3 regions of the Paenibacillus sp. PvP094 genome follow, and region 2 is predicted to be linked to each of the others. Evidence: riboswitches for the same ligand, from Rfam matches in the RefSeq annotation. Region 2 holds a riboswitch; each other region holds the start of a gene.
The links. A riboswitch is a leader RNA that binds a small molecule or an ion and turns the genes downstream of it on or off. The one in region 2 is predicted to bind thiamine pyrophosphate.

Region 1 (8,166 bases), 3.4 Mb from region 2:
AATCCAAAGAAGGTAAGGCTGTATCGAAGGCTAACCTGCGTGTAGGAGATCTGGTATTCTTCTCGAGCGGTAGTCGTTCCACAGGTTCAAACATTACTCACGTAGGAGTATACGCTGGCAATGGCAAAATTCTGCACACTTACGGCTCTCCCGGTGTAACCATCTCGGATCTGAATTCCGGTACTTGGAAAAGAACATATATTAAAGCTCGCCGCGTACTGTAGTTATAATCTAACTTCTACTATAGACAGGCAGTTGGGACCGGATCTTGGATCCGGTCCTTTTATATTTACCCGGATTTCTCAGGATTACAAACAGGCGTATTTTGGTAATTTTACGTCATATTAATGTTGGAAGTCATTCATTAATTAGTATGAAGCATGTAGCCGATGCCGCGTACGGTATGGATCAGTTTAATATCTCTACCTTTATCAACCTTAACACGCAAATGTTTAATATATACGTCAACTACATTGGTATCCATCGCAAAATCATACCCCCACACTTCCCTTAGAATTGCACTCCGTGTACACGCCTCATTCACATGCCTGGCCAAAAATTCCAGCAGTTCATATTCCTTTGGTGTCAACATGAGGTATTCCCCTGAACGGCTTACCCTGCGTGAACGCAGATTCACTTTAAGATCATGCACAACGATGACCTCCTCATCCGTTCGGGCTGCATTCGAGAAGACGCGGAGTAAATTTCGAATTCTCGCCATCACGATTTTCCACTGAAACGGTTCAACAATTACATCATTTGCGCCTTGATCAAGCCAAGCGACTATCTGTTCCGGGGTTGCCTGTGGTGTAATCACGATAATAGGAACGACGCCTTCCTTATACTCCATTAGCCATTGCAGTTCCTCGACAATTGAATTGTCGTGCTCCTCATCCACTATGCCAATAATCATGCTGCAGGTTTCCAGCTGGGCGTCCTGTTCCTGATACAGTTCTTCCCATTTAATATCAAAAACGGAGTAACTCTCGGTACACAGCACTTCCTTAATCGAGTTCGTTCGGTCTTTGGCACCAATAAGTAAAATGGACGTTTTCATTTCGTTTCACCCGGCCTGTCTCAACCGCTGTCAAGGTGTAAAATGACCAATTCGCTTATCATTTCCACCTGGAGTACAGCAACCTATTGTTTGCTTAGCATGCCGTAAAACGAAAAAGTCCATTCCCCTATAGGGAACAGACTGTTGAATTTAATCATTTAGCCAAAATATCGATGTACGAGTGTTCGAGCTTCTGCAGTATCTTTTGTGCCATGAACCAGAACACGTCCATCCTGAAAAATAACCAATCGATGCACACCTGTCGTAAAAGAGATCAGGAACGGATTGACTTCAACGGGTCCTTCATCAAGCCTCCTCAGACGCTCAGCCGTATCTTGAAGATTCAGCTTCATGGAGCGAGAAGGACGAATCTGAACTGTATCCCTACCGCATAACACATCGGTTTTCTCCAGATTTGCAGCGGAAAGGTATGGATAGGAAGCGGTATTTCCGCAGGAAGGACAATCTGCTTTTTTGGCACCATCCACATTTATGGATATGTACTCATTCCGCCATACATCAAACGACAACAGCTTACGCCGCAGCGCACCTTCATTACCGCTAAGCAGCTTCATCGCTTCTGCTGTCTGGTTCGCCGTTACCATCTGCACAGCCTGGGGTATAATCCCCGATGTATCGCAAGTATCTCCACCGAGCGGTACCTCGCCAAGTAAACAGTTCAAACAAGGGGTATCCCCGGGCAGGAACGTATACGTGATACCATAACTCCCCACACACCCCCCATAAATCCAGGGAATGCGGTATTTCTGGGACATGTCATTAATCAGCAGCCTTGTATCAAAGTTATCCGTGGCATCCATGATAAGATCTGCATTTTGAATGAGATCCTCCAGCTCGTCTGCACGGACATCCATCACCTTGCCTTCAATGACAACCGAGGAGTTGATATCGAGCAGGCGTTTTTCGGCCGCCATGGCTTTTGGCATTCGCTGAACTGCATCCTGTTCAACATAGAGCTGCTGTCGCTGCAGGTTGCTCCATTCCACATAGTCCCGGTCCGCAATGGTAATGTGTCCAATACCTGACCTGGCGAGCGTCTCTGCAATGCCGGTTCCCAGTGCACCGGCACCCACGATAACAACCCTGCTGTTGTTCAGTCTGCACTGACCTTCTTTGCCAAGCGGAGCGTATCGTTCCTGTCTCGAATATCGATCACTTTGCTCCGTTGAATTTGTTTCTTCTATCATGTATGAACCATTCCTTCCGCCGGACTGCTGGCTGCCGCATAACGCTTAACGGGTATCATGCCTGCCTCATAAGCAAGTCTTCCCGCTTCAACTCCCATTCGCATCGCTTTTGCCATTTTAACCGGATCTCCCGAACCGGATACCGCCGTATTCAGCAGCACACCATCCGCCCCCAGCTCCATGGCATAAGCAGCATCTTTGGGGGAACGCAATCCGGCATCCACAATTACAGGAACAACCGCTTGCTCCATTATGATTTCCAGGTTGTACGGGTTGATAATGCCTCTTCCTGCTCCGATCGGTGAAGCTCCTGGCATGACTGCATGAACCCCAAGCAGCTGCAGCCGTTTGGCTAAAATCACATCATCCGAGATATAAGGCAGTACGATGAATCCTTTTTCCAACAGGATCTCGCAGGCCTTGTACGTTTCGATCGGATCTGGCAGCAGTGTGATCCCATCTCCGATCACTTCTACTTTTATCATATCACAAAGTCCTGAGGCACGGGCAAGTTCAGCGATTCGGACGGCCTCTTCTGCAGTGGAAGCACCCGCGGTATTAGGGAGTAAAGTGAATCGCTTCAAATCGAGTGTATCAAGGAAGTGGCGTTTATCCCGATCTTCCAAGTTGAGGCGTCGAACTGCAAAAGTCAGCACTTCGGTTCCTGACGCTTCTACCGCTTGACTCTGTATATCCAAATCGTCAAATTTGCCCGTACCCAACAACAATCTAGAATGAAATGAATGATGTCCTATCTTCAGCATGTTTTAACCGCCTCCCACAAAATGTACGATCTCAATTCGGTCTCCGTCTCTTAAAACGGTCGATGCATGGTGCTCCCTCATCAGAATTTGGCGATTTAACTCAACCACCACAGTTTTCACCTGCAAATTAAAAGATTGCAGTAGCTGATCTACATGATTTAAATCGTCCTCAATGTTCATGCTCTGCCCGTTTACGATGATGTTCACTGCATAATCTCCTTTCTGCTCAAACGCTCCGGACTCAATTCATCAATGCCAAGCTCCTCCGAAGAATGGCCAGCCATCAGATCAGCCATCAGGCTGCCGGTAATTGCGCTAAGTAAGATGCCATTTCTGTAATGTCCAAACGCGGTATATAACCCGGGTACGCATTTACAAGCTCCCAGATAAGGCAAACCGTCAGGGGTTGATGGTCGAACCCCTGCCCAGGCACGGATAAACTGGGCTTGCTGTATTCCAGGGACCCACCCTGCTGCGGATGCAAGCAGCTTTTGAATGCCTTCAACAGTAACTTCCCGATCTGAGCGCCCCGGTAAACTGGTAGCTCCGATCCAAACTTCGCCGTTTGCTTTGGGGACAATGTATACATTATCTGCATAAACAGTCTTGTCAGGTCTGTAATCTGCATCATGTTTCGCAAATTGTATTGCTGCAATTTCACCTTTCACTGGAAGAGTGGGCAGGTTAAGACCCACCTGCTTCAATATCTCTCCACCTTGTAATCCAGCTGCGACAACAACATGTTTACACGTTAATCTTCCAATCGACGTTTCCACACCCTGGATTCCACTCGAGTCGGCAATTAGACTTACATTCTGTACACCTTCGATTACTTTGGCTCCCATTGTTTGAGCTGCGCCCGCATAGGCACGTGCCAAATTGACAGGGAGAAGTTCACTTTCTGAAGCTCTATACAGAGCCCCGAAAGCTTCCTTGCTTATCCATGGGGCTTCACGTTGAAGATTGGAATGATCCCACCACATTTGCTCTGTAGGCAAAACTGTACTTCTTCTCGAATCGCTATACTTTTTCATCTCGGCTTCATTCCGAAATGGTGTAATAAATCCACTCTGCTGCAGGCCAATTTCAATGCCGCTTAGTAGTTCAAGCTGTTCTTTTTGCTGATGCAGTCGTTTTCTACTTTCATATGCTAGCTTTGACATCACAGTAGTATGAAACGTCTCGCTGTCTGCAGCTAACATGCCCGCTGCCGCAGAAGATGTCTCACTTGCAATACGCGCACGCTCGATTAAAATCACTTCTTTACCTCGTGAAGCTAGCTCATACGCGATGGCACAACCTATAACGCCTCCTCCCACAACAATAGTTTCCGCATGAAGCTTGCCACGAATTTCTCCACGTATTTGTGTCGTACAACCTGCTCCATTTCGGTAAATGCTGCCTCTTCGTCTTCGGCCTCTTGCTTCTCTGCTCATTCATTCACCTCCGTTATTCATTCGATAGCCCGCTTCAAGGCTGCTGCCGCGCTTTCCGGATTATCACTGGCCCAGATAGAAGATATTACTGCGGCACCACTTGCACCAGCTGCACGTACAGCTGCTATGTTTGCCGGTCCAATACCGCCAATGGCAATTACGGGGATGGAAACAGCTGAGCATATTTCAGACAGTGCATATATCCCTCTCGGCTTGCTCCCAGGTTTACTGCTGGAGGAAAATACATGACCATAAAAGAGGTAATCCGCTCCCCGTTCTTCAGCTACTCTAGCTTCGTGAAGAGAGTGAACAGAAATACCGAGACGAAGTCGATCGCTTTTGTTCAGGCTGCTGCCTTGAGTAGTCGCCATATCGGACTGGCCCCAATGAATCCTCTGAATGAAAACATGTTTTTCCAACTTATTCAGCTCACATAGACCATTGATTACGATCCTGTCAGATGGAATTCCTGCGTTCAGCAAACTATGAGCCCATTGAATTTTTTGTTCAGTGGTTAGATGTTTTTCCCGAATGTGGATATAGTCAAGCCAAGGCCATGCATCCGCTGCAATCTTCAGAAAACGTTGTTGATCCCCTACCCCTGGCGAAACAGCATGCAGTTCAAACGATAGTGAATTCACAGGTTTTTTAAAGGTATCCGTTTGGTTTCACCTTCCTTGCCGTCACAATATGTAAGCACAAAAAAGCCACTCCCGTAGGGAGTGGCCGCGATAACATGTCCAGTTAGTTAAATGAGCTTTACATGCCAGTTGTCAGGTATACAAGCTATTAAACCATAGCCCTGATATATACGAGATACCTTCATGTTCCACTTGTGAGCATTCACATTCGCTACAAAATCGAATATTAATTTGCCCATATCATTAACTAAAACGCGCCACTTCCCTACGCTGGTATAATCCAGATCAGGTGCAAAGGGTCCGGAATCGCATTATTCCATCTCAGCCGCAACGAGCGGCCCCCCTAGTGATCGTATGAAGTTGTAGCCTATGTTACCATAGTCACCTTTTTTTGTCACCGTTGATTTTTCAAACTCATGTTGATGAATGTTTTGATTGTAGAGCACTAAATTGCTCCGCAACAACTAGTTTTTCTCAGACCAGGCTTCGACGTCCCATGTCTTGGTGACCCAATCCTGATAAAATTCAGGTTCATGGGAAACGAGCAGTACTGTACCTTTAAATTCTTGCAAGGCTCGTTTTAGCTCCGCTTTTGCTGTTACATCCAGGTGATTTGTCGGTTCATCAAACAGGATCCAGTTGCTTTCACGCATCAGAAGCTTGCACAAGCGAACTTTCGCTTGTTCTCCCCCACTAAGTGCACTCAGCGGACGAGTGATATGCTCGTTTTTCAAACCACAGCGGGCCAAATGCCCGCGTACTTCATTCTGAGTTAGATGGGAGAATTCGTTCCACACATCTTCAATTGGCGTAATGTTGCCAGCCCGAACTTCCTGTTCAAAGTAAGCCGTTTCCAGATAATCCCCCAGGAACGTTTTACCACTGATCGGCGGGATTTTGCCCAATATGGTTTTAAGAAGTGTCGACTTACCTACACCGTTACATCCAACAATGGCTATTTTCTCACCACGTTCAATGGTCATTGTCATCTTAGGCAGCAAAGGGTAGGAATAACCTATCTCGAAATCAATTCCCTCGAATACTGTTTTGCTGCTGGCACGGGCATCTTTGAATTTAAATGTCGGTTTTGCTGCTTCATCCGGGCGATCGATTCGTTCAATCTTGCCCAGCTGTTTCTCGCGGCTTTTGGCACGTCCGGAAGTGGAGGCTCTTGCCTTGTTACGCTGAATGAAATCTTCCTGTTTCTTAATATATTCCTGCTGTTTCTCATAAGCGTCGATATGTTGTGCTTTTTGCATATCTGCCATTTCAAGAAACTTATTGTAGTTGGCAGCATAACGCGTCAATTTAGCAAATTCCAGATGATAAATCACGTTAACGACTTCATTCATGAACTCCGTATCATGCGAAATCAGAATAAATGCATAAGGGTAATCTTTCAAATATCGAGTTAACCATTCAATGTGCTCCACGTCCAGGTAGTTTGTTGGCTCGTCCAGCAAAAGAGCCGTCGGTTTCTCGAGCAACAACTTGGCGAGCAATACTTTGGTCCGTTGTCCCCCGCTTAGAGCAGCGACGTCACGATCAAGCCCAATAGCGGATAATCCGAGGCCATTTGCCATTTCTTCCACTTTTACATCAATCAAATAAAAATCGCCCTGCTCAAGCTGCTCCTGGATTTCACCCATTTCTTCCAGCAGTTTTTCAAGCTGGTCTGGGTCTGCGTCAGCCATCTGGTCTGTAATGGCCATCATTTCTTTTTCCAGTTCAAGCAGGGGAAGGAAGGCATCTTTTAAAACGTCGCGGATTGTTTTGCCAGGAGTCAGCTTGGTATGCTGATCCAAATATCCGTAACGGACTTTTGGTGTCCACTCTACTTTCCCGCTGTCTTTCAGCAATTTTCCGGTCAAAATGTTCATTAAAGTGGACTTTCCTACACCATTTGCTCCGACCAGGCCTACACGCTCTCCTGCAAGTAAACGAAAAGATACATTTTTAAATAACGTGCGGTCACCAAAATTGTGACTGACGTTCTCCACTGACAATAAACTCATGAGATGAGGTTGCTCCTATCTATTTAACATTACTTTTATTCGGTATTGTTGATACCGGTCAAGTTCTGAACTGAAACCCTATTTTAGCACAGGACCTGCCTTTTCTGAAAGCAATGTAGTAGGCGCAGCAGTCATACTCAGTGAACAACCTTGTTAATGTAACAATTCCCCTCAAAATACCCCGCTGCCGCAGCCTGCTTCACATCGGTAAAAACTTCTTCAGCTCGGAAGTTATTCTTACAAGTTGCTGGATAATAATATTTTATGCCGGTAGAAGGTTCTATCCCTCCAATGACTGCTGTTCTTTTAACCAACCTTCCTCCTCCGATGGCATAGGTGTTTACCTTCTGGCTCCCTACAGGCAAGCCCTGAATAAAGGCCATGATCCCCGTATCATTAATTGTATTGTACCAATCCTCCTGAGAAATAAGAGGCAAGGTAAACGTATAGGATATCCCGTTTCTTCTTGCAAACTCATTATGCCGATTAATGACTTCGGCGAGATTCTCCTGTACGCTCATGACGATGCGAGTTTGTCTGACCTGCTCAAACGAATCTGAATTTTGCAGCAATGGAATTCCACTAGTCGAAGCGAGTTCCCTTTGAAAACCTTCAATCCATTTACCCTGAACGGCATCATAAGCATATACATAACCGTCGAGTGTAAAATTAATGCTGCTGCCGTCTGAATCTGAATATGTATAAGGCATTTTAGGACTCCATACCTGGTGGTACGAATCATCAATCTCACCAGTCATCTCCGCTTCCTTAGCTAAGATATAATGACCATCGTAATCCAGTACAACTATGGCCGGTATGTAATCCAACAGTGCTTGTATTGCCTTTGGATCGTCATGTATGCCCATATTTAAGGCCATCGTCTGAGTGAATGTCTGAAGAGCCAGTTCTTTATCTGCCTTTACGAATTTGGTGGAATCATATCCTGCCTCACTGTTTTGCTTCTCATTCTGGTGCATTACGTTTCCAGCGTCCAATACAGCTGTTTGGAGGGCTGATCTATACCTTTGATTAAGAAGCTGAGCTT
Region 2 (8,166 bases):
CAGCGAGATGCGGGCTTCGCCAGCAAGGGCGCCAGTTCCCTTCTCGCGGAACTGGAACAGCGTGATACCGCCGGCGATAGCTTGGCGCAGCACATCCACAGGGTCCAGCGTTGTATTCACGCTGCCCATCACCAGGTACACCTGCATGGCCTGGCGTACCGCTTCTGCACCCCATCTGCGCATCACTGCTCACCCCGCTGTCTGCGCTGATACGCAAAATGATTCGTTGGCCCGTGTCCGGCCCCAATCCCCAGTTCATCCTCAATGGCCGCCTGAATGAACGCTCGCGCGGTTGTTACGGCAGCCAGGACAGACGAGCCCTTGGCCAGTTCCGCCGTGATGGCGGCAGAATACGTACATCCGGTCCCATGGGTGTGGCGTGTCACGATGCGTACGTTCTCCAAATAGTGAAAGGACGTGCCGTCATAGAGCACATCAACAATCATCCCATTACCTTCAGCATGTCCGCCTTTGACCAGAGCATACGCAGAGCCCATGTGCACGATTCGTCTGGCGGCTTCTTCACGATCCGTCAGATTGCGGATGGTCATTCCGGTGATCAGTTCGGCTTCCGGAATATTCGGCGTTGTGATTAATGCATGTGGAAGCAGATCCGTGATCAGGGCGTGCACCGCCTCCTGCTGAAGCAAAGGGGCACCACCTTTCGCTACCATGACCGGATCAATGACCAGATTGGTCCAGCCGAATTGCCGCCATTTCTCGGAAACCAAGCGAATGGTTTCTGCACTGAAGAGCATGCCTGTTTTTACCGCTCTGGGCTGGAAATCTTCACCTGTGGAGTCGAGCTGCTGGGCAATGCCTTCCAAAGGAACCGGATAGACTCCCTGAACGCCTAGTGTATTCTGTGCGGTAACCGCAGTAATAACAGACAAGCCGTAAGCGCCCAGCTCCTGAAAGGTTTTCAAATCCGCCTGAATGCCGGCCCCGCCGCCATTATCCGACCCGGCAATCGTGAGTGCCTGCGCCATACTCATTGGGGATCACCGCCAAGCTGTCGTACCTGAGCCTGCTGTGCAAGCACGTCCGGAGTTACCAGCGCGAGCTGGTTTAACAGCTCGATCTGGAAACTGCCTGGCCCGAGGTTGGCTGTGCGCGCTGCCGCGATCTCGGCTGCAACGCCGTAGAAGGCAAGGGCTTCAACAACACTGCTTAGCAATTCTTCTCCTGTCGGTGCAACCGCAGCAAAGGCACCGATGATGGAGCTGAGCAAACATCCTGTGCCAGTGACCTGAGTGAGCAGGGCATGTCCATTTTGCGTTAGGAACGTGGTCCGCCCATCCGTAATGATATCCTCGCGTCCAGTGATAACGACAATACAGCCAAGCTTCTGTGCTGCCCGCTCGGCGATTCCGGTGCGGTCACCTTCGCCTTGGCCTGCATCGACACCCTTGATGCTCCAGTTCTCGCCTATGACATTGGCGACTTCCGCTACGTTACCCCGCAGTACGGTAAGTCGAAGCTCGCGCACGAGCATCTGAACCGTATCCGTGCGATAGGCCGTAGCGCCAGCTCCCACCGGGTCAAGTACAACTGGCACATGATGGGCATTGGCCGATTGTCCGGCGAGGCGTATGGCCTGAACAACCTGGTCATCGAGTGTGCCAATGTTGAGCACGACCGCTCCGGCCATTTTAGCGACATCGGCTACCTCTTCATGTGCGTAGGCCATGAAGGGAGAGGCGCCCAGTGCGAGCAGACCGTTGGCCGTAAAGGGAGCAACCACGAGGTTGGTGATATTGTGAACAAGTGGATTTTGAGTACGAACGCGTGCCAGATATGACATTTGAAATTCCCTCCTGATAAGCCATTATTTTTTAGCAGCAACTGTACTTTTTACTTCTCCTGCAAGTTGATAAACGCATCCTCGGACTGTACCGAATCCGGAACCAATTCACGTTGTACCAGCCACTTCCGCACGTTTTCCCAGGATGAAGGTTCCTGCCAGCCGAACAGGATACCTTCTTCAGTCATGAGCGGCAGCAGAATGTCCAGACTTTTTGTTTCAATTTCCCGATCCAGCGGGGACGTCTCATTTTCGTGTGCGAGCAGGATGTTCAATGCTTCTTCCGGATGCTCGGTCACATAGTTCTGACCTTCCTGGATCGCTTTGACGAAGCGGGTGAGCTGATCCTTCTTCGCCTCAATTCCCTCGACGCTTGCTGTAAGAACGAGTTCGTAGTAATCCGGCACGCCGTAATCGACGGGGTTAATTGACTTAACGGGATGACCTTCTTTCTCAAGAATCAACTGTTCATGATTGATAAAACCACCCATGATCGCATCGGCCTGACCGGAGGCCAGCGAAGGGATCAGATCAAATCCGACATCCACCAAATTCATGCGGTCTGGATCGCCGCCATCCTGACTAATCATCGTACGCACCATGGCTTCATATAGGGGAACGGAGGAATATCCTACCGTCAGTCCTTCAAGATCTTTGGGCGAGTTCACGTTGCCGTCCGTTTCCGTCAGCAGATGAACGAGTGGATGCCGAACGACAGCGGAGATGGATCGTACGGGAATGCCTTCTCCACGGGCTAGCAAAATTTGCGGCTGATAGCTCAGCGCCAGGTCCACTTTGCCAGCGGCTACAAGTTTGAGTGCATCATTTGTATCGGCAGGCATCTGAATGTCCACATCGAGACCTTGGTCTGCGAAATATCCATTCTCCTGTGCTGCGTATATAAAGGAATGGACTGCATTCGGATACCAGTCGAGCATGATGGACAATGAATCATGGTCACCAGACGACGATCCGGTTGTTGTTGAATCTGTGCCCTGTACCTGGGGATCGGAATCGGACGATGATGGGTTCGCACCCGTATTGCCACAACCGCTGACGATCAGTAATAAACAGATGAGGGCAGGAAGCAGGATGTGAATGAGTTTCTTCTTTCTCATGGATAAATGGGCCTCGTTTCTTTCATTTTTGTTTGGTTCCAATCGCTGATATGTTTTAAAGAGATCGACAGGAAGGAGCAGCACTTGTTATCTCATTGCCGATTGCCTTTTAATCGACTTTCCTCTGCGTGCATGCTCTGCATTCCGCTTCAATCCGAGGACTCGCTCCAGCCAGGCAATAAGCACGAACAGACCGATGCCCAGCAGGGATAACAGCAGAATGGATGCAAACATTGCATCGGTATTCATGCTGCTGGACATTCTGCGGCTGAAATAACCAAGTCCTTTGCTGCCTCCGAGCCATTCGCCAATGGTTGCGCCGACCACGCAGTACACCACCGACATCTTCAATCCGGAAAAGAAAGAGGGCAGCGCAAGAGGTACCTGAAGCTTGCGGAACAGATCCCACGTGCTTGCTCCCATGGTCATCAGCAGTTCGCGCTGTTCCGGGTCGCCTTGACGGAGACCATCATAGGTGCTGACCACAATCGGGAAGAATGCGATCAGAAACACCACAGCGACCTTACTCCAGAGTGTGTAGCCAAACCACAGAATGAATACAGGAGACAGGGCAATCAGTGGAATTGTCTGGCTGATTACGATGAAGGGATACAGCGCCTTTTCAATCGAACGGCTGAGGTGCATGCCTGCTGCCAGAGCGCTTCCGGCAACGATGGACAAGCCGAAGCCAACCGCAACCTCCACCAATGTGGCAGGCAGATGGGTTCCCAGGAGCAGATGCCGATGCTCAACTAGAGAACTCGCTATTGATGTAGGTGCAGGGATGATGAAAGAAGGGACCCAGCCCAATCGCACGATGCATTCCCAGCTGACCAGCATCAGGAGAAGAAGCGCAGCGAACAGGCCGTAGCGGGCAAGCCATCTGCTGACGTTAAAGCTTCGCATGTAGTTGTTCCTCCAACCGTTGTCGCATCTGTATAAGATCGGGATCGTAGACCATGTCCGAGTGTCTCGGACGGGGTAGAGGCACCGTCATGTCCAGCAGCTGCCGACCACCAGGAGTGAGAAGGACAATCCGGTCACTTAATAACAGGGCTTCTTCAATATCATGCGTGATGAACAGCACCGTTTTGCCGAGGCTTTCCCACAATTCAAGCAGCCAGCGATGCATCTCCCGCTTGGTCATGGCGTCAAGCGCGCCAAAGGGTTCGTCCAGCAGCATCAGCTGTCCTCCTGTCAACAACGTGCGCAGCAGGGCGACCCGCTGCTTCATGCCGCCGGACAGTTCGTCCGGGTAGGCATGCTCATAGCCGGATAAGCCGAATCTGTCGAGTCCGGCCATAATGGAAGCGCGCAGCTTCACCTTGTCCTGCTTCCTCGGGGCAAGCTCCGAGGGAAGCAGGCAGTTCTCCATAACCGTCCGCCAGGATAACAGCAAATCCTTCTGCGGCATGTAGGCGACTCGCCCAAGTCGCTGTCCAGGCGGCACCCCAGCAATTTCGATCGTGCCGTCTGTCGGTTCAAGCAAGCCTGCCAGCAGCTTGAAGAGTGTGCTCTTGCCCGACCCGCTGGAGCCGATCAGCGAGACGAACTCTCCCTTTTTTACACACATCGACACATTGGAGAGGATGGGGGAATGTCTCTGATCCGGAAAAGTAAAGGTCATGTTGTCAATCTGTACATCGTTGCTCATTTGGTTCCTTGACCCCCTTGGAATAAAAACTGCCTGAACGGAAATGCACGTTGTTTGCGATCTGTATGTAAGTAAATGCGAAAAAGCCCGCCCATTTCCGGAGAAATGAGTGGGCCTGTTAAGTTCAACCGACATTCATGTTCATATGAATATGAAAAAAATCCGTTAACTGAAAGTCCGCTCCACTTCCCTCCGCTGGTATGATCCAGATCAGGTTCAAAGGGTCCGAATACATTTATTCGTCTCAGCCGCAAGGCTCCCCTAGTGCAATCGTTCAAGATATGCAGTTGTGTACACAGCATATATCACGTGCCCGCGAGATGTAAAGAGGGCGGCTTAAAAGAAGTGTGCGTAAAGAAGTTAGGAAAGTGACCTATTCTAATTGTTTGAATGTAACAGTGAATCAAGCTCACCGATCAGACGGGCAATCTGTTCAGGTGTGCCAATCGTAATCCGAAGCCAGGTAGGCATGCCGAATTCGGCACCGCCGCGGACAGAGATGCCTCTGTTTAACAATTCTTTGGTAATCGGGCCACTATCCTGCAACAGATCCACCATCATGAAATTCGTTTCGGAAGGGATGTAGGGTAACTTCCAATGATCAAAGGACTGCATTAACGTTTTCCGTCCCTGACGATTGTAGTGCAGGCAATGAGAAACAAATTCATGATCATCCAGGCTGGCTGAAGCAGCGGCTTGGGAGATGGCTGTCAAACTGATGGGCAGCTTGACCCGGTTAATGCCTTCAATGATGCTTTCATTCCCGATGCCATATCCAATTCGCAGGCCGGCAAGTCCATATATTTTGGAGAAGGTTCGCAAAATAATCAGATTATTATACTGCTCCAGCAGCTTAACCGTATCAGGATAATCTTCACTTTCCGCAAATTCATAATACGCTTCGTCCAGGACAACCACGACATGGGAGGGCACATGTTCGAGTAAACCAAGCAGGGCATCTGCCGTGAAAATGGTTCCGGTTGGATTATTCGGATTGCACAGCCAGATGATTCGGGTAGAAGCATTGATCCGCTGCCGGAATTGCTCCAGGTCCAGTGAATGGTTGACCAAAGGCACTTCATGAATAACCCCGCCTGCCAGCAGCGTAGCGCCCTTATACCAGTTAAAGGAGGGGACCGGAATGAGTGATTCCTCGCCGGGATTAAGATAGGCTTGGGCGGTAAGGGTTAGGAGCTCGAATGATCCACTGCCAAATACCAGTTGGGAGGTACGCACACCCAGACGTTCCGCAAGTTTGTCTCGCAGCAGTTGGCTGGAACCGTCGGGGTATTGAGCCAGAAGATCGGAGCTCAGCGATCTGACTGCTTCCGCTGCCAGGGGAGAAGAGCCAAACGGATTCTCGTTCGCTGCAAGTCGATCTACACTTTCCAGTCCCAATTCCCGCCGGATCTGTTCCATGGATTTGGCAGGTGTATAAGCCGGAATTTGATTTAACAGATCTTTAACAGGAGGAGAGGGAACGGTTGAGAGGGATTGCATAATCATACCTTCTTTCCAGTGGAATTAGATCGAGAATGATATCTGTTTCTGGGCTATCTGCTGTGGTGTCTCTTGTGGAGGAGTCAACAAGCGATTTAGAATAAGATTTTCAAAATGAGCAAACCCGCTGTCCCGAACACGTGGACGCTCCAGCGTAATTCGGGTATCCATCGTTATATGACCATCCTCGATTAACAGCACCCTGTCAGCGAGCGCAACCGCCTCACTGACATCATGAGTGACCAGAATGACAGTCAGATCTTCTTCTACCCACAAGCGTTCGATTAATTGCTGCATTTCAATTCGGGTCAATGCATCCAATGCACCCAGCGGTTCATCCAGCAGCAGTAAACGCGGATGACTTGCGAGTGCCCGTGCCAAGGCAACACGTTGTTTTTGTCCGCCAGATAATACCCCCGGCCAGTCACCTTCACGCTCTCCAAGTCCTACATTGCGAAGCGACTGGCGTGCATCTTCCTTGTTCTTGTCGGGGATTCCCAGCCGTACATTGTCGAGCACGGATTTCCAAGGCAGCAGTCGGGCTTCCTGAAACAGAAACCGTGTCTCTGGTGCTGTACTGCCAAGCTTTCTGTTGCCCAGCATAACGCTTCCGGAAGAGGGGGATTCCAGCCCGGCGATCAGACGCAGCAAAGTGCTTTTGCCACAACCACTTCGTCCAACGATGGCTACAAATTCCCCTTGTCTTACATTGACATTGATGTCGGATAGAATTGTCCGCTGATCATACGATTTCTGAACCCTATCTACTTGAAGAAAAGGACTGATCTGACTTGTGCTCATGGATCAATTCACGCTCCTTTGGCTTTACTTGCGGGATAGAGCCGGGTTCCAGCGCAGCCAGCGCCGTTCCAGCCATTTGGCGATGGTATCGGACAGCTTGCCCAGCAGGGCATATAGCAGAATGCTTAAGACGATTACATCCATCTGCATGAATTCCCGCGCATTCATCGCCATGTAGCCAATCCCCGCATCCGCCGCAACCGTCTCGGCTACGATAAGGGTCAGCCACATAATGCCAAGTGCATAACGAATACCCACGAGAATGGAAGGCAGTGCACCAGGTAGGATAATGTCTTTATAAAGGGACCAACGGCTGAGGCCATATACTTTGCCCATTTCAATCAGACCGGGATCGACCGATCGTATGCCGTGGAACGTATTCAGATATACCGGAAAGAATACACCCAGTGAAACGAGAAATAATTTTGCTTCTTCACCGATCCCGAACCACACAATAACGAGGGGGATCAATGACAGATGCGGAATGTTACGGATCATCTGTACCGAGGAGTCGGCGATCTTTTCCGCAAGGGAGGAGATGCCGTTCAGCACTCCCAGCAGAAAACCCAGACCCCCACCAATGAGGAATCCTCCCAAAGCTCGTCTGGCGCTAATACTGATATTGTTCAGTAGTTCACCGTTACCAAGCAGACGAATGAAGGCCTCCAGTACTTGAGCGGGACGGGGCAAAATATTGGCTGCAACAACTCCGGATGCAGTCAGCCATTGCCACAGAGCCAGAATGAGTAGGGGTACAACAAAAGGAATGAACTGGTTAAACCATGCCCGGTTAAAGGTTTTGGACCGCACGTTATGCCTACCTCCTTGCTTCCTTCGTTATTGACTACCTGGAGCTGGAAGTTGATCTTGAAGTGCATCACTCCAGAATGTGCTCACATCGACTGCCTGACCAAAAATTCCCGCTTGCTGAAACGTATCTGCTACGTCCTGTTCGGACTTGATTGCCTCATCAGAAATGGCAACAATACGTGATGGGCGTTGTGCTTCTCCATCCGTGTAGGTTTTAAGGGCTTGTTCCACCGGCTGGTGGGTATTGTCTGCTGTAATTTGAGCCCACGCATCCTTATTGGCACGAGCCCAATCATTGAATTTGTTGATTCGCTCCAGATAATCGGCTAGGGCCTCTTTCTGTTCCGCATTTGCAATAGCCTGATCGGACGCGGCTACAAGGAAGCTGCCTGACAGGATATCTTTGGCGCTGGCGAGCGTTGTTGCTCCATTCTGATGTGCGGAGATGATGGCATTGCCGTAACTGGCAAGGGCATCCA
Region 3 (8,166 bases), 230 kb from region 2:
CGGGTAACAGCTGTTTCAACAGCTGGTTGGCTACCTTCTCGGTATTTTCAAACGTCACTGCCCATTCTTCAAGCAGCTTCACATAAGTAGGCTCCAGATCGGGAACCAGTGCCCGAATAACGAGGGTATGCTCTTTCTCCTGCTCCTTCCAGAACCTTATCTCCTCCAGAATGCGCAGAGGCAGCAAGGGTCCATAGCCAGACCAATTCATATGCGGCAAACCTCCATTCAATTAAAATGTAATATCGGCCTTCAAGGGATACGGTGTGATTAACCATTTATAATCGTCCCAAAAGTATATTCGCCTGCCATGTTGTCCTATGTGTGCATAAAAAAGAGCCCCTTGGGGGCTCTGATGACCGGAAGATTTTATTCTCCTCCGGCATTGGTATTTTCCACATCGTCGCTGCTTGTCTTCGTCACATGACTCAGGAACGTAGAGACACGGCGGAGATACTCCTTCGGATGTTCCCTGAAGATCAGCTCATGATGCGCGTCCTGTACGATCCATTCCTCTGAGTAGGTGTTCGTCTGGTTGGCGGCGAGAAGCTCGGCGATCGGATATGGAGCCTTCTCATCCTCCGTTCCGTGAATGAAGAAGATGGGGAACGGATAGTCTTTCTTTTTGACTTCCTGATACGGAATCTGCTGTAATCCGGTGCCATTCAGAACCGGGAATAACAGATTCATGATCTGCAAAGTGGGTTGTCGCGGCAGATCGATCTGATTATGAATGTTGTGATACAGCGTATCCGGCTCTAGCAGGAAAGTGCTGTCGAGAATCATGGCATCCACGTTCTCGGTGAGCAGCCCCGTCTGTAATGCTGTGCCTGCGCCCATCGAGAATCCCCAGACGACAAGCTCCTGAGCACCGCGCTGCTTGGCGAACTGAATGGCACCAAGCAATTGCTGGGACTCGGCTTTGCCCCCTGTAGCGACTGCCTTGTTCACCTGAGAGGCGAAACCATAGTCAAACATCACTACATTGAACCCGAGCTGGTGGGCATAGTGAGCCAGGTCATACATGGGAACCCAGGTTTCCTCCCGATTGGCCCCATATCCATGACTGAAGATGATGGTTTTGTTGACATCCGTGTCTGCGGGGATATACCAGCCCTGCATCGTACGGCTGCCATCTGCTGCCGGGAACGTGATATCCTCGTACTTCATGTTCTTGGCCTGCATTGGATTGGAGAACACGGGAGCTACGGTCGGGTTGGATAGTACCCAAGCAATATAGCCGTGTAAGGCAATGAAACAAAAGAGCAGAAAAAATACAACGGAGAGCAGCAACGCTACGATAATATGTTTGAACCGGATCAGCCTCGGTGATAACGAAGAAGGCAGGTCGGACACTTTCGTTTGCAGCGGGGCTTCGCTCTGGGATGTCGGAAACATGATTGCCCCTCCTTATTCAGATCAATTGAAGATAACAACGAGTTCAGATCAGATCATATGGCTTGATGTCCTTGCTTGCCTGTGCAGCAAAGTCTTGCTTATATATCTTTATCGTATGTTTCCATATAGTCAAAGTCAATTGATTGGAGGCATTTGTTACGCAATTGTTATATAGTCCGAAAGATATATGGGTAACATTTCCTGATGGTGCAAATTGCAGGGGATTTAGTCTTATAAAAAGAAAATATTTACACTTCTTATCGTCATGATTTGGCTCATTTTGGTTTACAGATGAGATCGTTTCTCATATAATTTATGTAACCAAGTTTCATGTGATGAAACATGAGGAGGGCATTATGCCATGGAAGACCGCAAACTAACCGTCCGGGCTGTGGAACGGGCGCTGGATATATTATTATGTTTTACCACACGGAGCGATCTTGGACTCACAGAAATTGCGAGCCAGATTGGTTTGCACAAAAGTACGGTTCATCGTCTGATGGCGACGCTGGAGGAGAAGGGCTTCGTCATTCGCGATGCGGCCACTGAGAAATACAGGCTCGGCATTCGAATCTGGGAGCTGTCTGCTCATATGTCCCGCAGTGATGATCCTGCCATTTTGCTGCTTCCTGCAATGGAGCGGCTCAGAGATCGTTTGGGAGAAACGGTCAGTCTGTACCTGCGGGATGGCAGTGAGCGTATCCGTATTCAGGCTGTTCAGAGTGATCAGGCCATCCGGCGGGTGGCTCCGGTTGGCGTACGTCTTCCTCTATCCGTAGGGGCATCCAGCAAGGTACTCATGGCATTTGCGACGGAAGAAGACCGGGAGGAACTGATGAATGGTCCCGAATGGCCCGTATTTATCGATCCCGAAGTTTATCTGGCCCAGATGGGTGATATCCGGGAGAATGGATATGCGACCAGCTACGAAGAACGTGAGCCTGGAGCGGCTGCAGTATCGGTTCCTATTATGGATCGAAAGGGGAATATTGCTGCTGCACTATCCGTATCGGGTCCCGTTAGCCGCCTGTCCCAGGAAACTTTGCACGAATATGCACCTGTACTGAAGGAAGCAGCCGCGCAGATGGGTCTCATGTTGTCCTGATCCGGCGTGTCTGGAAGAAAAAGGGTTGTATTTCTGACTGGCTTGCGCTAGTCTGTAATGGACAGCCCAGCGGGGCTGGAATGAATTGAATATGGAACTGCGGTACACATACCGCAACTGTTAACGTTACTGGGGGAGTCCGAATTGTCCGGACTGAGACGGGATCGCATGAGATTCCGGACCCTTTGCACCTGATCTGGATCATACCAGCGTAGGGAAGTAATCGGCGATACAACCACGAACACTGCATAATCCAGCCTTTGGCATGTCTCCACTTGAGGGAGCTTGGCATCAGGCTTGTTATGGGGTGATGGACATAGGCCGGTTCCCTCGGGAACCGGCTTTTTTATATACAGTGTCAAGCGATCAACCGCAGCAGAGGCGGTTCCCTTCTTTTGCGGGAGAGCTGGAGTTGGGTATAACCCGATTATGCCTGTGCCAGATTCTGTCTGCGCTATGCCGCTGTAATGTTCTTTCTTCGGAAGTTGGCCGCTCTTTTCTTGCCTATGCGTGGATGATATGGAACGGGTGCACGAGCGATCAAACTGGCCCATCCATGGGACGACCAACGAGGAGGAAGAGGTAGCGATGAACACAAACAACAGAACAACGGCACAGGAACATTCAGGACAGGGGTTGGAAAAGAGAACAGTGGCGGCCGGACGGGTGCAACAGTTTCCCGGCAGCCGCAAAGTTTACATTCAGGGCTCACGGCCGGACATTGCTGTACCGGAGCGTGAAATTGCCCTTCATGACACGAATACACCCCAAGGGGTGGAGCATAACGAGCCGCTGCGCGTGTACGATACGAGCGGCCCTATGACGGACCCCGGATTTCACGCCGATATCCGGGCAGGCCTGCCAGCTTTGCGTGCACGCTGGATCACAGAACGAAACGATGTAGAGGCGTACCAGGGACGTACCGTCAAACCGGAGGATAACGGGCTTAAGCCTGGAGGGAAGAGAACCGGAGCTGAAGAATATCCAGGCCTCCGCGGCAAACCGCTCCGTGCACAATCCGGACGCTGTGTCACCCAAATGCACTATGCGAGGCAGGGCATCATTACCCCTGAGATGGAGTTTGCAGCTATTCGTGAAGGCGTGGAGTCGGAATTCGTCCGGCAGGAGCTGGCGAGCGGCAGGGCCATTCTGCCATCCAATATTAATCATCCAGAGAGCGAACCGATGCTGATCGGACGTCACTTCCACGTAAAGATCAACGCGAATATTGGAAACTCTGCCGTATCCTCTTCGATTGAAGAAGAAGTGGAGAAAATGACTTGGGCGGTACGCTGGGGGTCCGATACGGTAATGGATCTTTCCACGGGCAAGGATATCCATACGACCCGGGAATGGATCATCCGCAATTCTCCGGTACCAATCGGGACGGTGCCGCTGTATCAGGCGCTGGAGAAGGTGAATGGCGAAGCCGAGGCACTCACCTGGGAGTTGTACCGGGATACGCTCATTGAGCAGGCAGAGCAGGGTGTGGATTACTTTACGATCCATGCAGGCGTACTGCTGCGTTACATACCGATGACGGCCAAACGGATGACCGGCATTGTATCCAGAGGTGGTTCCATTATGGCGGCATGGTGCCTTGCGCACCATCAGGAGAACTTTTTGTACACGCATTTTGAGGAAATCTGTGAAATCATGAAAAGGTATGATGTAGCCTTCTCTCTCGGAGATGGACTCCGCCCGGGCAGCATCTATGATGCCAATGATGAAGCCCAGATGGCTGAACTTGCTACGCTTGGTGAACTGACACAGATTGCGTGGAAGCATGATGTGCAGGTGATGATTGAGGGGCCAGGACATGTGCCGATGCACAAGATTAAGGAGAATGTCGACCTTCAGATGGAGATCTGCAAGGAAGCACCGTTTTATACACTTGGTCCGCTGACAACCGATATTGCACCAGGCTATGACCATATTACCTCAGCCATTGGAGCGGCGATGATCGGCTGGTTCGGAACGTCGATGCTCTGCTATGTGACACCAAAGGAACATCTGGGCCTGCCGAACAAGGATGATGTCCGGGAAGGCGTTATTGCTTACAAGATTGCGGCACATGCCGCTGATCTGGCCAAAGGCCATCCGCGTGCACAGCGCCGGGATGACGCGCTGTCGAAGGCCCGCTTCGAATTCCGCTGGCGGGACCAGTTCAACCTGTCACTGGATCCGGAACGTGCGCTGTCCTATCACGATGAGACACTCCCGGCTGAAGGGGCCAAGGAGGCCCATTTCTGCTCCATGTGCGGACCTAAATTTTGCAGCATGCGCATTACGCAGGATATTCGTGCCTTTGCCGCAGACAAAGGATTATCCGAGAATGAGGCTGTGGCAGCCGGAATGCAGGAAAAGGCTGAGGAATACCGAACCCGAACCTAAGCGCCATTACAGCGCAATTTGGGCAGCCTAAGATATATAAAAGCCGTTCTCTCCACTACTGGGAGAAGAACGGCCCCTAACTAACGCCTACCGATATTCAATTGCTGCTCCAAATAAGATGCCAGCGATGCGAGCGGGCTGTAAATCTCACTTCCCGTATTTGCTGAAGCAAAGGCAGCTGCGGGAGCCATGGATAGCTGAGCAGCTACAATGGTTTTCTCTGGTGACTGTGCAGCTAGTTGCTGCAAGCCCGTTGTCACCGCCTCCATATATCCTTCCTTATCGCCGCGCATGATCAGCTCAAATGTACCAGGAATTAATGCGGCCTTTGTTCTCGAAGCAGCCACAACGTTTGCCTGCCCGTTAGTTTCACCTTGCTGTAGTGCTTCATTCACCCGCGCCATCGTTCCTTCAACCGTTGCAGGATTGGTAAAAGCTAGAATGTATTCCTGCGAATCCTGCTGCAGCTTCTGCAATAATGGATCATCAATACCGATAACGGGGATGGAGACTTGCTGTGCTTCGTGCGCCAGTACTGCAGCGAATAGGGTACAGGTGACCAGAATCGCATCTGCATGACATTGGGCAATCCACTTTAATGTCTGGGATACCTTTTCTCGAATGACAGCGTCTGAGAAGTTCGTATCCTGCTTAAGGCGATCCAGACCGGGATCAACATAATGCACAAGTTCCACTTCATAGGGGGCGAGCGCCTCTTCAATGAGTGCGATGTTGGAGTAGTGAGCGTGATAACAGCCGATTGTGATCATAATGACATCCCCTTCGCCAATGCTTCTTTTTGTGAGTCGTGAGTGCTGCGGATATTAATCCATTATAGGAACGCGACCGGGAACTGTACAGCGTTTAAACCAATGCCAATAACCGTCCCTCCACCAAACGGCAGAAGGACGGTTCTATAATCAGACTCCAATACAGTCAGGTTTCATTTTATCGCATGGAAGGAGATGCGTTCTTTTGAGCCATTTTTTGCTGCAGAATCTCGTGAAAGGATAGACCTTGAGTGTTCTCATTCTCCTTTTTGGGAGCAGTGGTCGCCGTGTTGCGCGGATATTGATGGTGGTACGGGATCATTTGCTGAATAGGCATGCGGATCATCTTGGTTCCTCCTTTTGGTAGATATATAAGTTGAGCCTATAAACGTTACACTTAACACTGCGATTGCAGTACCCTCTTCCGATCGCTGTTATCCCCAGATTTTTTGAATTCCCTCTTTAAGGGGAAAATCCGGTGATAAAGGCGAGCGCTTCGCTTCTTCAGTGAGTCCTGCCCTCTCCGTTGGGGTGTAAATATTAAATTCATCTTATATGGGCTATGTATTTGAACAGGTAGTCGTTCCAAGTGCGCATATAGGTACATGTGACTTGTTAGACGAAATCGGGAATTTATGACGTAATTCCAATTGGATTGTAGTGATTTTACCCCGTATTCAGGTGTTGTAAACGGTTTTAGGGAAATTCAGGAATAAAGAACCTGAAATACAAGGTTTGATATGGGAGGATCGAATCGGGTGTTAAGTGAATAGTCCCAGTTTCAGGAATGTCAATTGTGTCGAAAATAAGACAAATTGTCTGGGAGAGTAGGTATCATTGTAGCTAACTAACTTGGTACCATAGTCGGTTGTCGTAAGTGGGATGGGGGTCGTTTTATACGTGTTTTGCAGGCGAGAGAGGGGAGCAGCACCAAAAAAAGCCATCCAACGAGCTGGATGGCTTGTGCAACGTTAATTAAGAAATGTAAATGATAATTATCATTATTCTGTAGTTGGCCTAGCTTGTTTTACCGCAATATAGATATCGACTTGAACATGGGCAGGATCCATACTCCGTTCATCATATAACTCGAAATCGCCCGTGAATGTTCGCTCGTTCTGATGGCTCCAGCCCCAAACGGCGCCCCATGCTTCACCTACAACTTCTGTCATTGGACCCTTGCGGGAGGTGAATACGGCGTATGTTGCTGGTGGCAATTCAACCGAGTTCATGCCAGCTGGTAACGTTTCATCCGCAGCTACCTCGTGGCCTACGAGGATGGTGTATTCCCCGTGTATACCATCGGTATAATCTGTATAGCAGCCGTATCGGGGTGCTTCCGATGCAGGGATGTGCTCTGACGAGAAGTAGCGGCTCCACAGATCCTGAATGCAGCCTTGGCCGCTCATCTCGATCGCGTTGGTCGTTCTGGCTGATATGCCAGCCAGGCGTTTGCCAGGAAGTGCAACATATCGAACAGGTTGAGTTAAGATGGACTGGTCTTTATCGGTAAAATGAGGTTTGGTGCTATCTACGTAATTTCTTACCGCCGATGCGGTTTTTCCTTCTAGATTGGAGGGGCTCCATCGTTTCAAAAAGGGAAGCTGATTGCGCAGCATTGCCCGTGCTGATTCCTCATTCATACCTTCTTCGATGAGGATCGCGGTGCACATCTCAATCATGCCTTCCAGCGTAATATTGGGCTGTTGGAACATGCCTTCTTTGTAGCAATAGATGCAGTATTCACGGGTTGCACTTCCATCTGCTTCCGTTCCGAATTGGGTAGGGGGGGTCAGCGGCATTCCGCAGCTCTGGCATATCGCGACGTTCATTTATCATTTCCTCCTCGTTATGTACAGCTTGAATATAGATGAAGTATACCGAGAGGAACTGGACATCAGTCTGTCAGGTTTGCGAAGGGGCGGCGTAATTTTGCACGATTTGTTCTGCAATTCGGCGAATCTCGTCACGTATATGAAGAGGCTCCAATACCTCGGCATCTGCGCCAAAGCCAAGAATGAACCCGTACAGCCAGTTATCTTCCGGAAAAGCCACCTGACTTATATAATATCCCTGGCCGTCGGGGATCACGTTCTCTATGCCAAACCACTCTTCAGCGGTATGACGGACACGGGAGTGGAACCTCATTTTCATGGCAACTGTGTTCCCTGGAGTCGCCCACTCCTGCTGCCAGGGCCTGTCCTGCAGGTTGATGGGTTTGCGTTCAAAGCTTCCATGAGCAAGTGTCACGTCCTGCATACGGACCAGTTTGAACATGCGAAACTCATTACGCTCATGACAGAACGCATAGAGGTACCAGGAGTGCTTTTTAAGAACAAGGGTATGAGGATCGACGGTTCTGTGAGTTTGGGCTCCTTCGGCGCTGCAATAGGTAAAGGTGATTGAACGCAGCTGATCCAGTCCCTGTTCAATGATTTGCAGTTTGTTTTGCAGCGCTTCCGGGTGGGTCCACATCGAATAATCCACAATGAAGCGATT

Region 1: it holds a riboswitch for thiamine pyrophosphate, as region 2 does, so the genes downstream of both, ABIC22_RS21050 (thiamine phosphate synthase) here and ABIC22_RS05555 (ABC transporter ATP-binding protein) in region 2, are expected to answer to the same signal.
Region 3: it holds a riboswitch for thiamine pyrophosphate, as region 2 does, so the genes downstream of both, thiC (phosphomethylpyrimidine synthase ThiC) here and ABIC22_RS05555 (ABC transporter ATP-binding protein) in region 2, are expected to answer to the same signal.

Annotation. Positions count from the first base shown of each region.
Region 1 covers NZ_JBEPOM010000001.1:4,560,951-4,569,116, reverse strand. The annotation lists gene ABIC22_RS21080 (C40 family peptidase) at 1-224, shown strand, start outside; gene ABIC22_RS21075 (winged helix-turn-helix domain-containing protein) at 365-1,057, opposite strand; gene ABIC22_RS21070 (ThiF family adenylyltransferase) at 1,216-2,265, opposite strand; gene ABIC22_RS21065 (thiazole synthase) at 2,262-3,029, opposite strand; gene thiS (sulfur carrier protein ThiS) at 3,033-3,236, opposite strand; gene thiO (glycine oxidase ThiO) at 3,233-4,465, opposite strand; gene ABIC22_RS21050 (thiamine phosphate synthase) at 4,483-5,106, opposite strand; TPP riboswitch at 5,352-5,461, opposite strand; gene ABIC22_RS21045 (ABC-F family ATP-binding cassette domain-containing protein) at 5,571-7,121, opposite strand; gene ABIC22_RS21040 (hypothetical protein) at 7,259-8,166, opposite strand, start outside.
Region 2 covers NZ_JBEPOM010000001.1:1,178,658-1,186,823, reverse strand. The annotation lists gene thiE (thiamine phosphate synthase) at 1-183, opposite strand, end outside; gene thiD (bifunctional hydroxymethylpyrimidine kinase/phosphomethylpyrimidine kinase) at 183-995, opposite strand; gene thiM (hydroxyethylthiazole kinase) at 992-1,804, opposite strand; gene ABIC22_RS05565 (ABC transporter substrate-binding protein) at 1,855-2,922, opposite strand; gene ABIC22_RS05560 (ABC transporter permease) at 3,010-3,828, opposite strand; gene ABIC22_RS05555 (ABC transporter ATP-binding protein) at 3,815-4,576, opposite strand; TPP riboswitch at 4,747-4,849, opposite strand; gene hisC (histidinol-phosphate transaminase) at 4,955-6,076, opposite strand; gene ABIC22_RS05545 (ATP-binding cassette domain-containing protein) at 6,101-6,877, opposite strand; gene ABIC22_RS05540 (ABC transporter permease subunit) at 6,902-7,687, opposite strand; gene ABIC22_RS05535 (ABC transporter substrate-binding protein) at 7,715-8,166, opposite strand, start outside.
Region 3 covers NZ_JBEPOM010000001.1:1,404,932-1,413,097, reverse strand. The annotation lists gene ABIC22_RS06540 (Fe-Mn family superoxide dismutase) at 1-211, opposite strand, end outside; gene ABIC22_RS06535 (alpha/beta hydrolase) at 370-1,398, opposite strand; gene ABIC22_RS06530 (IclR family transcriptional regulator) at 1,760-2,503, shown strand; TPP riboswitch at 2,625-2,738, shown strand; gene thiC (phosphomethylpyrimidine synthase ThiC) at 3,092-4,897, shown strand; gene ABIC22_RS06520 (hypothetical protein) at 4,978-5,667, opposite strand; gene ABIC22_RS06515 (hypothetical protein) at 5,846-6,013, opposite strand; gene ABIC22_RS06510 (zinc ribbon domain-containing protein) at 6,669-7,499, opposite strand; gene ABIC22_RS06505 (helix-turn-helix transcriptional regulator) at 7,573-8,166, opposite strand, start outside.